DNA from 2 places in the Micromonospora parva genome. Region 1 is predicted to be linked to the other one. Evidence: riboswitches for the same ligand, from Rfam matches in the RefSeq annotation. Region 1 holds a riboswitch; the other holds the start of a gene.

Region 1 (7,652 bases):
ACCGACTCCAGCGCGCTGGCACCGGTGACCGACAAGGCGCTCGCCGCCAACATCCCGGTCACCATGATCGACTCCGGCACCAGCCCGCAACCGCCGAGTGTGCCCCTCTTCGCCACCGACAACCGGGCGTCGGCCACCGAGGCGGCGAAGCTGCTCGCCACCGAACTCGGCCCCGGCAACCACGAGGTGGCGCTCGTCGAGTTCCAGCCCGGGTCGCAGACCAACACCGAGCGGGTCGACGGCTTCAAGGCCGGCCTGGCCCAGTACCCCAACCTGAAGCTGGTCGGCCAGCAGCCGAGCAAGAGCGACGTCAACGAGGCCCGCCGGGTCACCGAGAACATCCTCACCGCCAACCCCAAACTGGCTGGCGTCTTCGCCGCCAACGAGCCGAGCGTGCTCGGCGCCGCGCAGGCCATCCAGGCGGCCGGCAAGTCCGGCAAGGTGGTCATCATCGGCTGGGACGCGGCCCCGGACGAGATCGCCGGGGTGCGCAACGGCCAGATCTCGGCGCTGGTCGTGCAGAACCCGTTCAAGATGGGCTACTTCGGCGTCGACAAGATGGTCAAGCACCTCCGGGACAAGGCGCCGCTGGCGTCGGCCGACACCGGCGTCACGTTCGTCACCAAGGAGAACATCGACTCGGCGGAGATCAAGGCGGTGCTCGAGCCCAGCTGCGCCAACCCGCCGGTGCAGTGATGGGAGGCATTCCCACGGCCACCGCCGACAACGCCCAGCAACCCACCGACGAGGAACCGCCGGTCCTCGAGGCCCGCGGCATCGTCAAGCGGTTCGGGCACGTCGAGGCGTTGCGGGGGGCCGACTTCACCGTCCGCCGGGGCGAGGTCGTCGCGTTGATCGGTGACAACGGTGCCGGAAAGAGCACCCTGATCAAGACCCTGTCCGGTGTGCATCCGCCGGACGAGGGCGAGATCCTGATCGGCGGCCGTCCGGTCCGGTTCTCCACCCCGGTCGATGCCCGCCGGGCCGGGGTGGAGACCGTCTACCAGGATCTCGCCGTCGCCGACGACCTGAGCGTGGCCGCCAACCTGTATCTCGGCCGGGAGATCCTGCGCTCCGGGCCGCTCGGTCGGCTCGGCCTGCTGGACAAGCGCGCCATGCGGCAGGGTGCCGCCGCCGCCCTCGACGAACTGGGCGTACGGATTCCCCGGGTGACCACCCCGATCGCCATGCTCTCCGGTGGGCAGCGGCAGTGCGTGGCGGTCGCCCGCGCCATCATCTGGGCGACCAACGTGGTCATCCTCGACGAGCCCACCGCGGCGCTGGGCGTGGTCCAGACCGGGCGGGTGCTCGACGTGGTCCGGCGGGCCCGCGACGCCGGCATGTCGGTGGTGCTGGTGAGCCACAACATGCCGCAGGTGCTCGACATCGCCGACCGTGTCGAGGTGCTGCGCCTCGGTCAGCGGGCCGCCCAGCTGCGCGCCGACGAGGTCACCACCGACGACCTGGTCGCGGCGATGACCGGCAGCACCAGTGTGGATCGGCGTGAGCGGTGACGGCGGCCGTGCGCCGGGGTGCGCGCGGTCGCACCCGTTGGGCGGGCTGGGCCGCCGGCGGGTCGCCGCCGCGGCTGAGCCCGCTGGGCTTCGGTGCCGCGCAGGGCGGCAACCTGTACCGGGCGACGTCGGATGAGCAGTTCGCCGCCGCAGTGGACACCGCCTGGGCGGGCGGCATCCGGTACTTCGACACCGCGCCGCACTACGGGCTGGGCCTGTCGGAGCGGCGGTTGGGTGCCGCCCTGCGCTCCCGCCCGCGCGACGAGTACGTGGTGTCGACGAAGGTCGGCCGGCTGCTCGTGCCGTCACCGGAGGCGGCACACCGACCGGACCCGGAGGGTTTCGACGTTCCCGCCGATCATCGCCGGGTCTGGGACTTCAGCCGCGACGGCGTGCGCCGTTCGTTGGAGGCGAGCCTTCGGCGCACCGGCCTGGACCGGATCGACGTGGTGTACCTGCATGATCCGGACGAGCACTGGAAGCAGGCCGCGTACGAGGCGGTTCCGGCGTTGGTGGAGCTGCGCGAGCAGGGCGTGATCGGTGCCGTCGGTGCCGGCATGAACCAGTCCGCGATGCTGGCCCGGTTCGTGGCGGAGACCGACGTGGACGTGGTGATGTGCGCCGGCCGGTACACGCTGCTGGAGCAGGGCGCGTTGACCGACCTGCTGCCCGCCGCGCAGGAACGCCACGTCGCTGTGGTGGTCGCCGGGGTCTACAACTCCGGGTTGCTGGCCCGGGACATGCCGCCGACCGACGCCGTCTACGACTACCGGCAGGCGCCGGCGGAGGTGATCGACCAGGCCCGCCGGATAGCGCGGGTCTGCCAGGCGTACGGCGTCACGTTGCCCCAGGCGGCGTTGGCGTTCGTCCGTCGCCACCCGGCCGTGGTGTCGACGGTGGTCGGCATGCGTGACGAGGCCCAGGTGACCGAGACCCTGCGCCGAGCCGACGTCGACGTCCCCGATCAGCTCTGGGCGGCCCTGTACGACGAAGGGCTGCTCGACGTGCAGTCGTGAGCGGTCACGAGCGGGCCGTCTCGATGTTCGCGTCGGCGTCGTCGGGCAACCCCTGCAACGACTCCTCCACACCGATCAGGTGGTTGGCCATCCGGGTGCGGGCCCGCTCCGGGTCGCGCGCCACGAGGGCCTTCAGGATCGCCACATGTTCGTCGTGGGTCCGCAGGTCCGCGCCCTCCTCGTGCAGGCTGCGCCAGAGCCGGCCGCGGATGGTGCGCCCGGCGAAGGCCTCGATCAGGCCGACGAGCACCGGATTCTCGGCGTGCACCGCGATGATCCGGTGGAAGGCGATGTCGATCTCCATGATCCGCTCGTGGTCCTGCGGCGACTGGCCGACCAGCCGGGCCGCCTCGTCGAGCAGGTCCCCCGCCTGAGCCAACGCCTCGTCGGTGATCCTGGTGGCCGCCAACCGGGCGGCCTCGCACTCCAGCAGTCGCCGGACGGTGTGGATGTGCCGCGGGTCGCCCTGGCCCTGGAAGTCGACCACGAAACCCATCGGGGCCAGCAGTTGCGGGGCGTCGAGGTTGGTGACGTAGGTGCCGTCGCCCTGGCGGATGTTGACGATGCCGAGGATCGACAGCGCGGACATCCCCTCGCGCAGCGAGCCCCGTGAGACGCCGAGCGACTCGGCGAGGTCCTTCTCGACGGGCAGCCGGTCACCGGGCCTGAACTGCCCTTCGAGGATCATCCGTTTGATGCCGTTGACCACTTCGTCTGTGCGAGACATGCTTCCCCTAGCGGCCGACGGGGGTGGCCTGTCCACCCGCGATCACGTACGCCTCCGGAGATGACACGGTAGTCGGGTCTGCCGCGGCCCAGTAGTGGCCGTCGGGAAACCGGTAGAGCGTGACCGACTCCTGACGCATCCGGGTGGAGTAGCCGGGCTGGCTGGGCAGGACGTATCCGCTTCCCGAGCCGGTGTCACGGATGATGCACGGGTCGGTGAAGTGTTCGTGCAGGTGGTCGACGAACTCGGTGACCCGGTTGGTGAGATCCCCCGAGATCGCCACGTAGTCGAGCACCGAGACGTGTTGGACCATCTCGCACAGCCCGACTCCGCCGGCGTGGGGGCACACCGGGATGTCGAACTTCGCGGCGAGCAGCAGCACGGCGACGATCTCGTTGATGCTGGCCAACCTGCCGGTGTCGAGCTGGCAGAAGTCGATGGCCTCGGCCTGGAACAGCTGCTTGAACATCACCCGGTTGTGGCAGTGCTCGCCGGTGGCCACGCCGATCGGAGCGACGGCACGGCGGACGGCGGCGTGGCCGAGGATGTCGTCGGGGCTGGTCGGCTCCTCGATCCAGAGCGGCTTGAACCGGGCGAGGGCGCTGACCCACTCGATGGCCTGGCCGACATCCCACACCTGGTTGGCGTCGATCATCAGGTTGCGGTCCGGGCCGAGGATCTCCCGGGCGATCGCGCAGCGGCGGATGTCGTCGTCGAGGTTGGCGCCGACCTTGAGCTTGACGTAGCCGTAGCCGCTGTCCACCGCCTCCTGGCACAGCCGGCGCAGCTTGTCGTCGCCGTAGCCGAGCCAGCCCGCCGAGGTGGTGTAGGCGGGGTAGCCGGTCCGGTCGAGTTCGGCGAGGCGGGCGGCCTTCGTGCTCTCCTTGGCGCGCAGGATGGCCAGCGCCTCGTCCCGGGTCAGGGCGTCGGAGAGGTAGCGCAGGTCCGCGATGTCGACGAGTTGCTCGGGGGACATGTCGACGAGCAGTCGCCACAGTGGCTTGTCGGCGACCCGGGCGGCCAGGTCCCACGACGCGTTCAGCACGGCCGCCAGCGACAGGTGGACGACGCCCTTCTCGGGGCCGAGCCAGCGCAGCTGCGAGTCGGAGGTCAGGAGGCGGTAGACAGCGCCCATGTCCGCCGCCATCGTCGCCACGTCCAGGCCCACGAGGCGCTGTGCCTGGTGGACCGCCGCCGCCGCGACGATGTCGTTGCCACGGCCGATGGTGAAGGTCAGCCCGTGCCCCGCGAGCGGCGCGCCCGCGCCGTCGACGCCGTCGGTGTGCAGCACGACGTAGGCCGCCGAGTAGTCGCCGTCCTTGTTCATGGCGTCTGACCCGTCAGCGGTCAGGGAGGTGGGGAAGCGGACGTCCTCGACGGTGACGGCAGTGATCTGCGGCATGCGCTCCTCGCCCGGCTAGGCTAAAGATCAGATGATCACTGGGAGTATACGGACGGCTCGTTGAGCGCGTCAACGTTGTCGATCACTAGGGACACCCAGACATATGATGTTTGTGTCGGCTGTCGACCCACTGGCCACTGTCGACACCGGCGCGGAGAATCGTGCCTCCGTTGCCGGCGCCCTCCGGCGCGGCGCGCGCGGCCCGGGTGGTGACGGTGGTCACCGCGCTGGCCGCCGACACGCCCGAAACCGACATGTGGGGTGTGACAACGGCTCCGTCCCTATATATGGTGTCGAGCGCAGCTGGTTCGGCCGCTCATCCGGCGCGGTCGAGGCAACAGGGAACCCGGTGGAAATCCGGGACTGTCCCGCAGCGGTGAGTGGGAACGACCGCCGTCATCAGCACTGGGCCACCCATCGGCCTGGGAAGCGACGGCCACTAGGAGACCGGCGAGCCCGGTCGTGCCCGCGAGTCCGAAGACCTGCCAGCGCGCCGCGTACCCGAACCCGGGTGCGCGGCGGTCCGAGGCCGCGTGGGACGGCTGACGCCACCTGATCCCACGCCGCGCCGGCGTGGCGTCCGTCGGTGTCTGTCTCCTCGCGTCCGGGCCACCAGGTCTCGAACTCCGAGGAGCGAGTGGTGACAGTCACCCAGGTAGTCCCGGCCGGCGCCGACACGCCCGCGCGGCGGACGCCCATGCGGGTCCGCAAGCGCGACGGCGCGACCGAACCCGTGGACGTGAACAAGATCGTCCGGGCGGTGGAGCGGTGGGCCGACGACCTGACCGACGTCGACCCGATGCGGGTGGCCACCCGCACCATCAGCGGCCTCTACGACGGCGCCACCACCGCCGAACTGGACCGGCTCTCCATCCAGACCGCCGCTGAGATGATCGGTGAGGAGCCGCAGTACTCCCGCCTCGCCGCGCGGCTGCTGGCCGGCTACGTCGACAAGGAGGTACGCCGGCAGGGCATCACCTCGTTCAGCGCGGCGATCCGGGTCGGCCACGCCGAGGGTCTGATCGGTGACGACACCGCCGCGTTCGTCGCCGCACACGCCACGACCCTCGATGCCGCCGTCGACCCGGACGGCGACCGCCGGTTCGAGTACTTCGGCCTGCGCACCGTGTACGACAGGTACCTGCTGCGCCACCCCACCAGCCGACTGGTGCTGGAGACCCCGCAGTACTGGCTGCTGCGGGTGGCCTGCGGCCTGTCCCGTACGGCGGACGAGGCGGTCGGCTTCTACCGACTGATGTCCAGCCTGGCCTACCTGCCCAGCTCACCGACCCTGTTCAACTCCGGGACCCGGCACACCCAGATGTCCTCCTGCTATCTGGTCGACTCCCCGCTCGACGAGTTGGACTCGATCTACGCCCGGTACGCCCAGGTCGCCAACCTGTCCAAGTTCGCCGGTGGCATCGGCATCGCGTACTCCCGGGTCCGCTCCCGCGGCGCGCTGATCCGGGGCACCAACGGGCAGTCCAACGGGATCGTGCCGTGGCTGCGCACCCTGGACGCGAGCGTGGCGGCGGTCAACCAGGGCGGCCGGCGCAAGGGCGCGGCCTGCGTCTACCTGGAGCCGTGGCACCCGGACATCGAGGAGTTCCTGCACCTGCGGGACAACACCGGCGAGGATGCCCGGCGCACCCACAACCTGAACCTGGCCAACTGGATCCCGGACGAGTTCATGCGCCGGGTCGAGGCCGACGAGATGTGGTCGCTGTTCGACCCGCACGAGGTGCCCGAGCTGCCCGACCTGTGGGGGGAGCGGTTCGACGCCGCGTACCGGGAGGCCGAGGCGCAGGGCCGGTACGTGCGGCAGGTCCCGGCGCGGGAGCTGTACGGCACGATGATGCGCACCCTGGCCCAGACCGGCAACGGCTGGATGACCTTCAAGGACGCGTCGAACCGGCTGTGCAACCAGACCGCCGAGCCGGGCAACGTGGTGCACCTGTCCAACCTCTGCACCGAGATCGTCGAGGTGTCCAGCGACGCCGAGACCGCCGTGTGCAACCTGGGCTCGGTGAACCTCGCCGCCCACCTCGGCGACGGCGGCATCGACTGGGAGCGGCTGCGCGCCACGGTGCGGACCGCGGTGACCTTCCTCGACCGGGTCATCGACATCAACTACTACCCGACCGCGCAGGCGGCGGCGAGCAACCCCCGCTGGCGGCCGGTCGGGCTCGGGCTGATGGGCCTGCAGGACGTCTTCTTCGCACTGCGGCTGCCCTTCGACTCGCCGGCCGCCCGGGAGCTGTCCACCCGGATCAGCGAGGAGCTGTACCTGACCGCGCTGGAGACCTCCGCCGACCTGGCCCGCGACTTCGGCGCGCACCCGGCGTACCCGCAGACCCGGGCCGCGCGGGGCCAGCTCCAGCCCGACCTGTGGGGTGTCGAGGGTACGCAGACGGCCCGCTGGGATGCCCTGCGCGAGCGGGTCGAGGCGCACGGGCTGCGTAACTCGCTGCTGGTGGCGGTCGCGCCGACCGCGACCATCGCCTCGATCGCCGGGTGCTACGAGTGCATCGAGCCGCAGGTGTCCAACCTGTTCAAGCGCGAAACCCTGTCGGGGGAGTTCCTTCAGGTCAACACCGCTCTGGTACGCGAGCTGAAGGCCCGCGGTCTGTGGACCGAGCGGATCCGTTCGGCGATCAAGCGGGCCGAGGGGTCGGTGCAGGACATCGCCGAGCTGCCGGCCGGCGTACGGGAGTTGTTCCGCACCGCGTGGGAGCTGCCGCAGCGGGCGTTGATCGACCTGGCCGCCGCCCGCGCCCCGTTCATCGACCAGTCCCAGTCGCTGAACCTGTTCCTGGCCGCACCGACCATCGGCAAGCTCTCCTCGATGTACCTGTACGCCTGGAAGGCCGGCCTGAAGACCACGTACTACCTGCGCTCGCGCCCCGCCACCCGGATCCAGCAGGCCACCGTCGGCGCTGTCTCGCCCGTCGCCGTCGACGCGGAGGCGTTGGCCTGCTCGCTGGAGAACCCCG
Region 2 (7,652 bases), on a different contig from region 1:
TAGAAGTTGCGGCCGGTGGGCAGCACGTTGACCAGGCCCCGGGTGGGTGAGCCGGACGGGCCGGGCGGCACGAACCTCCCGTCGAGCGCGCCGAGGGTGTGGGTCAGCTCGTCGGTGGTCCGGTCCAGGCGGGGCACCAGCTCGGTGGCGGCGAAGCGCAGCACCGCGGCGGCGTCCGGGATCGGTTGCCCAGTCACCTCCGCCACCACGGCGTCGACGGCGTCCACTGCCCAGCCCTGGGTCTCCATGCCGACGACCAGCCGCCGCGCGAGCGCTTCGATGAGGTCGATCGCGTCGGCGGCGGTGCCGGCCGGCCCGTCCACCACGTCGGTGAGCGCCGTGGGCAGCGCCAGTCGCTGTCCCGGCGTCGCGAGCAGTTCCTGCTCGTCGAGCCCGAACGCGACGGCGAGGGCCTGCCGCAGGCCGGGCAGTGCGCGGGCGCCGCCCCAGATCTGCGGGGCGCGCAGCACCGCCAGGACCAGGTTGACCCGTGCCTCGCCGGTGGGCGCGTCGGCGAGGATGTGCAGCCCGTCGCGGATCTGCACGTCCTTGACCTCGCAGAGGTACCCGTCGAGGTGCAGCACGAAGTCGTCGAAGTCGTCCGGGTCGGGCATCGCCTCGGCGTGCAGGTCGTGGTGCAGCTCGGCGGCGCGCACCAGGTCCCAGATCTGGGCCCGCACGGTGGGCACCTTGGCCGGGTCGAGGGCCTGCACGGTGGCGTACTCGTCGAGCAGTTGCTCCAGTTTGGCCAGGTCGCCGTAGGTCTCGGCGCGGGCCATCGGCGGGACCAGGTGGTCGACGACCACGGCGTGCGCCCGCCGCTTGGCCTGGGTGCCCTCACCGGGGTCGTTGACGATGAACGGGTACACCAGCGGCAGGTCGCCGAGGACCGCGTCGGGCGCGCAGTCGGCGGCCAGGCCGAGGCCCTTGCCGGGCAGCCACTCCAGGGTGCCGTGCTTGCCCAGGTGCACCACGGCGTCCGCGCCGAAGCCGCCGTCCGCGACCGGCGCGGTCAACCAGCGGTACGCGGCCAGGTAGTGGTGACTCGGCGGCAGGTCCGGGTCGTGGTATATCGCGATCGGGTTCTCCCCGAAGCCGCGCGGCGGCTGGATCAGCAGCACCACGTTGCCGAAGCGCAGCCCGGCGAGCACGATGTCGTCGCCGTCGGTGTACAGCTCGCCGGGCGGCTCACCCCAGTGTTCCCTGATCCGCTCCCGCAGCTCGGCCGGGACCTGGTCGAACCAACGCCGGTAGGTCTGCCCCGGTATCCGGGCCTCGGCGCCGGCCAACTGCTCGGGGGTGAGCCACTCCACGTCGTGGCCACCGGCGGCGATCAGCGCGTGGATCAGCGCGTCGCCGTCGGTGGGCACCGGGCCGTCGCCCAGGTGGTAGCCGGCGTCCGCGAGCGCGGCGAACAACCGCACCGCCGACGCCGGGGTGTCCAGGCCGACCGCGTTGCCGACCCGGGAGTGCTTCGTCGGGTACGAGCTGAGCACCACGGCGACGCGCTTGTCGGCGGCCGGCACGTACCGCAGCCGGGCGTGGCGCACCGCGATCCCGGCGACCCGGGCGGCCCGCTCGGGATCGGCGGCGTAGACCGAGAGCCCGTCGGCGTCGACCTGCTTGAACGAGAACGGCACGGTGACGATCCGGCCGTCGAACTCGGGGATGGCCACCTGCATGGCGGCGTCCAACGGGGACAGCCCGGCGTCGCTGTCGGCCCACTGCGCCCGGGTGCTGGTGAGACAGAGCGCCTGGATGATCGGCACGTCCAGGGCGGCCAGGACGCCGACGTCCCAGGCGTCCTCGTCGCCGCCGCCGGAGGCGTCGGCGGCGACCGCACCGCCAGCCGCGAGCACGGTGACCAGCAGCGCGTCACAGCGGGCGAAGAGCCCGAGCGGGCCGGCGTCGGCGGTCAGCCCGCGCAGGGAGCCGCAGAAGATCGGCAGCGGGTTGCCGCCGGCCGCCCGGACCGCCTCGACCAGCACGTCGATGAAGCCGGTGTTGCCGGCCAACGCGTGTGCCCGGTAGAAGACGATCCCCACTGTGGGCCGGTACGGGTCGGCCAGGTGCGCGCCGTGCACCCCGTACGCCGGGGTGCGCGCGGGCGGGGCGAACCCCTCACCGGTGAGCAGCACCGTGTCGGAAAGGAACCGCGCCAACTGCCCCAGGTTGTCCGGGCCGCCCTCGACCAGGTACGCCAGCGCCTGGGTCGCGACACCGGACGGCACGGTGGAGCTGGCCATCAGCTCCGCGTCGGGTGTCGCCTCGCCGCCGAGCACCACCGTCGGCACGCCGGTCGCGAGCACCGCGGCGAGGCCGTCCGGCCACGCCTGCCGACCGCCGAGCAGGCGTACGACGACGAGGGCGACCCCGTCGAGCAGGGCGGGCACCTCGTCGACGGTGACCCGCGCGGGGTTGGCCAACCGGTAGTCGGCGCCGCTGGCGCGGGCGGCCAGCAGGTCGGTGTCGGCGGTGGAGAGCAGCAGGATGCGCACGGCAGGCTCCGGGAAGTAACGTCGACGCGCTCGCCGATGCGAGCTGGCGACGTGGGATGGGCGCGGGGTTCAGCAGGCACCGCGACCCGGGCGGCTCACCGGCGCGGGGCCGACGGCGACGGGTGGCGCGGTGGGGAACTCAGCGGTGAACGGCGCGGGAGCGTGCGGATGCCGGCGCGTCAGTGCGGCCGGGGCGGGGCGCGGCGGGGCGTCCGCCGCTCGGTTCGCGACGGTGATCGTCGGTCACAGAGACGCCATGCGTCATCGGGTCCTCCTCGGGTGTCCACGCCCTGGGGTACGTCCCGACGGCCGAAGTATCCTGGCTTCCGGATCGACGCTCTCCCCCGGCCTTCCAACCGCAGACACACGGCCGTGACTCACGAGGGGGGATCGCTCCCCGGTGACAGTGGCGGGACCGCGTCGGATTCGCACCGACTTCCTTCACTGCCGTCAGGCTGCGAATGCTGCCACACCCCCGCGCCGCCGGTCAACGCCAGTCCAGCCCCACCAGCCGGACACCACCGATCGAGCCTCGCCGATCGGCGTGAATGCGGCTCCGCGCCTCGCGACGCCCCAGATCGATGCGCGACGCCCTTTGCTCTGCTGCCCTATGTGCACCAGGCACGGGGCGTCGCCGGTGCGTACAGGGCAGCAGAGCAAAGGACCGCCGAACCCATCCTGGCCTGCGCCGATCGTCCGGCAGGACGGTGCCCGACGGCGTGCTGACCTAGGATCGGCACCGCCACAGCGGCGAACCGCGATCAATGTCGGAGATCGATCACCATGGCCGTCCCACAGTTCCACCACCTGGCCGGCCGTGTCTGGGTCTGTCCAGGCGACCCCGACCCCGAGGCGGTCCAGGCCGGCGTCGCCGTCGTGGCCGACGAGCGCGGCAGTGTGATGATCGACGCCGGGCAGAGCCCCACGCACGCCCGCGCGATCCAGGCCGCGCTCGCCGCAGCCGGGCTGCCACGGCCCCGCTGGCTGGTCTACACCCACCACCACTGGGACCACGTCTGGGGCGCTTGCGCCTGGCCCGGCGTGGAGATCGTCGGACACGAGACGGCGGTGCCGCTGCTACGCGCTGAGGCTGCCCGGCCCTGGAGTCACCACTATCTGGACGAGCGGGTACGCGCCGACCCCCGCCTCGGCCCGAGCTTCCGGGCGCGAGCCCGTGCGATGGATTCCTGGGCGGACTTCACCATCCTGCCGCCAACCCGGACCTTCACCGATGTCGACGAGTTGTCGGTGGGCGTCGGGTTACGGCACGTCGGCGGCGGCCACGCCCCAGATTCGACGGTCGTGCTGGTGCCGGACTCGGGCGTCATGCTGCTCGGCGACTGCTTCTACCCGCCGCCGGCACACCTGCGCCGACCCGACGACGGCCCCGACCTGGACCTGGTCCGCCGACTGCTCTGGGACGACTACCTGTGGTACGTCTCCAGCCACGCCGAGCCGATGACGGCTGAGCAGGCCCGGTCAGCCGTCGAGGCCGCCTGACCTCAGCGGGCGTGACGTTCCGGGTGGGCCCGACTCCACGCCCGCATCCGCTCCGGGTAGCCGGTGCGCGCCGCCTCGTACAACGGCACCGCGTGCTTGCGGGCGATGGCCCCGGCCGCGCGGGGCGTTCCGGTACGACGACGGATCCACTCGCCGTCGTGGGCGATCGCCACGACCGTGGTGTCCGTGGCGGTCGTCTCCGGCTCCAGGTAGAACTCCACCCCGCGCCGGCTGGCGACGAACGCCTCCAGCGCCGCGAGGTCGTCGCGGGTCGCCTCCCGGTCCAGCTTCGTCGGGGTCGTCTCGGCACCCCGTGACCGGCGACTGAACCAGCTCATGCCCCGCCCCTCTCCTCGACGCCCCTCCAGTGCAGCACCGATTCCTGGCAATAGGCTGCACGCCCGGTGGGAGAGAGCTGATCCGGGTCGGAAATCCCTGTGGAACCCGCGGCGGGTGGGCGGTGTCATGTGGGTGATGCGAACGGAGGCTGCCCTGGACGACGAGGCGCTCGTCACCCGTGCTCGCGCCGGTGACCTGGAGGCGTACGACCTCCTGGTCACCCGGCACACCGCGTCCGCGTACCGGACGGCGGTGCTGCTCGGTGCCGGCTCGGACTCCGAGGACGTCATCCAGGAGGCGTTCGTGAAGGCGTACCGGAAGCTGTCCCGTTACCGGGGCGAGGCGTCCTTCCGGTCGTGGCTGCTGGCGATCGTCGCCAACGAGACCCGCAACCTGCACCGCTCCCGGGGCCGGCGCGACGGGCTCGTGCTGCGGGCGGCGGCAGCGGACCCCACGTCCGAGGTCGCCGAGGACGACGCTGTCGGCGCGGTCCTCGCCGGGGAGCGCCGGGCGTCGCTGGTGCGGGCCCTACGGCAACTGCCGGTACGCGACCGCGAGGTGATCGTCTGCCGGTTCTTCCTCGATCTCAGCGAGGAGGAGACGGTGGCGACGCTGGGCTGGCCCCGGGGCACTGTGAAGTCGCGCACCTCCAGGGCGCTGGCGAAGCTTCGCACCCTGCTCGACCGGGAGGAGGTCCGACATGGGTGACCTCGAACGGGAACTGCGGGACCTGTCCACCTGGCTGGACACACCCGATCCGCCCGACGTGAGCGCCCGCGTCCGCGTACGACTCAGCACGCCCGCGCCCCGGCGGCGCCGGTGGCGTTCGCTCGCCGCGGTGGCGCTCGTCACCCTGCTGGTGGCGGTGTTGCCGCCGACCCGGGCCGCCATCGCCGACGTTGTCACCGGGCTGCTGCGCTTCGCCGGTGTCAGCATCGCCACCGCGCCCGCACCGACACCGCCCGGTGCCACCGCGTCGCCGTTACCCGGGCAGCGGGTCGTCGCCCTGGACGAGGCGCAGCGGGCGGTACGGTTTCCGATCCGCCTGCCGGCGAAGCTGGGCCCACCCGAGCGGGTGCTGGTCGCCGATCCGGACGCCACCGGCAGGTACCGGGTGGCGACGCTGCTCTACGACGGGGGCGCGCTGCGCGTCGACGCGTTCGACGGTCACCTCGACCTGGCCTTCCACAAGGAGGTCACGCCGCCGGGCGCGAACTGGGTCCAGGTCAACGGCGACTTCGCCGTGTGGGTCGACGGCCCACACGTGCTGTCCTACGTGGACCGGGCGGGTGGGATCCGCCGGGAGACCGCCCGGCTGGCCGCCTCGACCCTGATCTGGCAGGACAACGAGGTGAGCTACCGGCTGGAGGGCCACCTCACCAGGGCCGAGGCGATCGAGATCGCCCGCTCGCTGCGCTGAGGGAACCGGGCCGGCCCGGGCGGTGTCCTGAAGACACGACGATTCGCCGTCGCCCGGTCTGTTCCAGCCCGAGGTGGCGGCCGGTGTACCGGAGGAGCACTGATGGGTTCACGGGGCAGGTTGACGCTGGTGTCATCGGTGGTCCTGTTGGCGGGGTGCACGGCCACGACCAGCGGCGGGTCGGCCGCACCGGCTGCCACGACCGCCGCCACGGCGAGCGCCACCACGGCCACCACCGCCGCCACCACGGCGAGCGCCGCGACGGGCTGCGGCTCGCGGGTCGAGACCGGGCCGCTGCCGGACTGGGCGGACGCCGGATTCAGCGGGGACGCGCGGGTTCCGCACGTCTTCGGCGCGAAGGGGGACATCGTGGCGGTGCTGTTCGCCCATCCGCTGCGGCAGGTCCGCGACGACGGGTCGAACAACAAGATCCTCTGGGTGGCCCGCGCCGTCACGACCTCGCCAGACCCGGTCGCACCGGCAACCCTGGTGATCACCGCGAGGTTGGACGGCACCGACACGCAGGTGATCCGGGAGGTCCCCGGCGGTCCCGGTCCGTCGATCATCGACCTGCCGCGGGCCGGTTGCTGGCGCCTCGACCTGAGCTGGTCCGGGCACACCGACACGATGGACCTGACCTACGCGCGGTGAGCGGCACCCGGGCCGCCTAGGCTGCTGGCGTGCGGGACGACGAGCGGGTGGCGGCGGCCCGCAACAACGCCGAGTGGTGCGACATCGTCTGCGGCAGCCACGGGCTGCCCGGCCGTACCGACGCCGACGCCTGGTCGGTCCCGCGCCGGTCGCCACAGTGGTACCCGGACGCGGTCACCCTGCGCCCGGGCGTCGACGCCGAGGCCCTGCTGGCGCGGTTGGACGCGGGGCCCGGCGCGACGGTGAAGGACAGCTTCGCCGATCTCGACCTGTCCGGATACGGCTTCCGGGTGCTCTTCGACGCGCAGTGGATCCAGCGGCAACCGGCCGCCCCGCCGGCCGACGCGCCCCTCGACCGGGTCAGCACCCCCGACGACCTGGCGTCCTGGGCGGAGGTACACGGCGGTGGGGCCCTGTTCCGCCCCGCGCTCCTGGCCGACCCGCGGGTGCTGGTGCTCGCCCGCCACGACGATCGGGGCGAGCTCACCGGTGGAGCGGTGCTCAGCGGGGACGGCCCGTACGGCGTCTCCAACCTGTTCACCCGCACCGGCACCGCCCACGACGTCTGGCGCGCGGTGTGCGCCACAGTGCCCGACGCGCCGCTGGTCGGCTACGAAACCACCCAGGACCTGTCACCGGCGCTTCGCGCGGGCTTCACCACCACCGGCCCGCTGCGCGTCTGGTCGCACGGCTAGCACTCCGGCCACGAGCCCCGCGCACGGACAGCTATGCTGGCGGCATCGGCACCGATCCGGCCATCACCGGGGAGCCTCCGGAAGAACGGGCAGCCTGGCCGCCTCAGTAGAACCGGACGCAGCGGCACGTCACGTCGCAGAATTGAGCGGCGCCCGCACCATCGGGGCGCAAGCGGGGTGGTACCGCGGAGTCCTGGCCATACGCCCGGCGCTTCGTCCCCGCGTGGGCAGTGAGCTGATGCCCGCGTGAGCGGATGTGGAGTGTAGGGAGAGCGTCGGTGCCGGACGGTCCGTCGAAGTCGCCATTCGTGCCACTACCCACCAAGATCGACTTCGCGGTGCTGGACCGCGCGGTCATCGAGTGGTGGCAGGCCAACTCGGTGTTCACCCGGAGTCTGGAGCAGACGGCCGACGGCACCCCGTGGGTGTTCTACGAGGGACCGCCGACCGCCAACGGCACGCCGGGCACCCACCACATCGAGGCGCGGGTCTTCAAGGACCTCTTTCCCCGGTACCGGACGATGCGCGGCTTCTCGGTGCCGCGCCGCG

The links. A riboswitch is a leader RNA that binds a small molecule or an ion and turns the genes downstream of it on or off. The one in region 1 is predicted to bind cobalamin.
Region 2: it holds a riboswitch for cobalamin, as region 1 does, so the genes downstream of both, cobN (cobaltochelatase subunit CobN) here and AB0C03_RS30845 (ribonucleoside-diphosphate reductase subunit alpha) in region 1, are expected to answer to the same signal.

Annotation. Positions count from the first base shown of each region.
Region 1 is NZ_JBEZFX010000018.1:5,203-12,854, forward strand. Features, by position in the region: gene AB0C03_RS30820 (ABC transporter substrate-binding protein) at 1-696, shown strand, start outside; gene AB0C03_RS30825 (ATP-binding cassette domain-containing protein) at 696-1,514, shown strand; gene AB0C03_RS30830 (aldo/keto reductase) at 1,511-2,530, shown strand; gene AB0C03_RS30835 (FadR/GntR family transcriptional regulator) at 2,535-3,257, opposite strand; gene AB0C03_RS30840 (enolase C-terminal domain-like protein) at 3,265-4,659, opposite strand; cobalamin riboswitch at 4,947-5,163, shown strand; gene AB0C03_RS30845 (ribonucleoside-diphosphate reductase subunit alpha) at 5,357-7,652, shown strand, end outside.
Region 2 is NZ_JBEZFX010000002.1:295,089-302,740, reverse strand. Features, by position in the region: gene cobN (cobaltochelatase subunit CobN) at 1-2,498, opposite strand, end outside; cobalamin riboswitch at 2,789-2,965, opposite strand; gene AB0C03_RS06590 (MBL fold metallo-hydrolase) at 3,282-3,998, shown strand; gene AB0C03_RS06585 (hypothetical protein) at 4,001-4,336, opposite strand; gene AB0C03_RS06580 (RNA polymerase sigma factor) at 4,473-5,045, shown strand; gene AB0C03_RS06575 (hypothetical protein) at 5,038-5,757, shown strand; gene AB0C03_RS06570 (hypothetical protein) at 5,860-6,408, shown strand; gene AB0C03_RS06565 (hypothetical protein) at 6,438-7,103, shown strand; gene ileS (isoleucine--tRNA ligase) at 7,382-7,652, shown strand, end outside.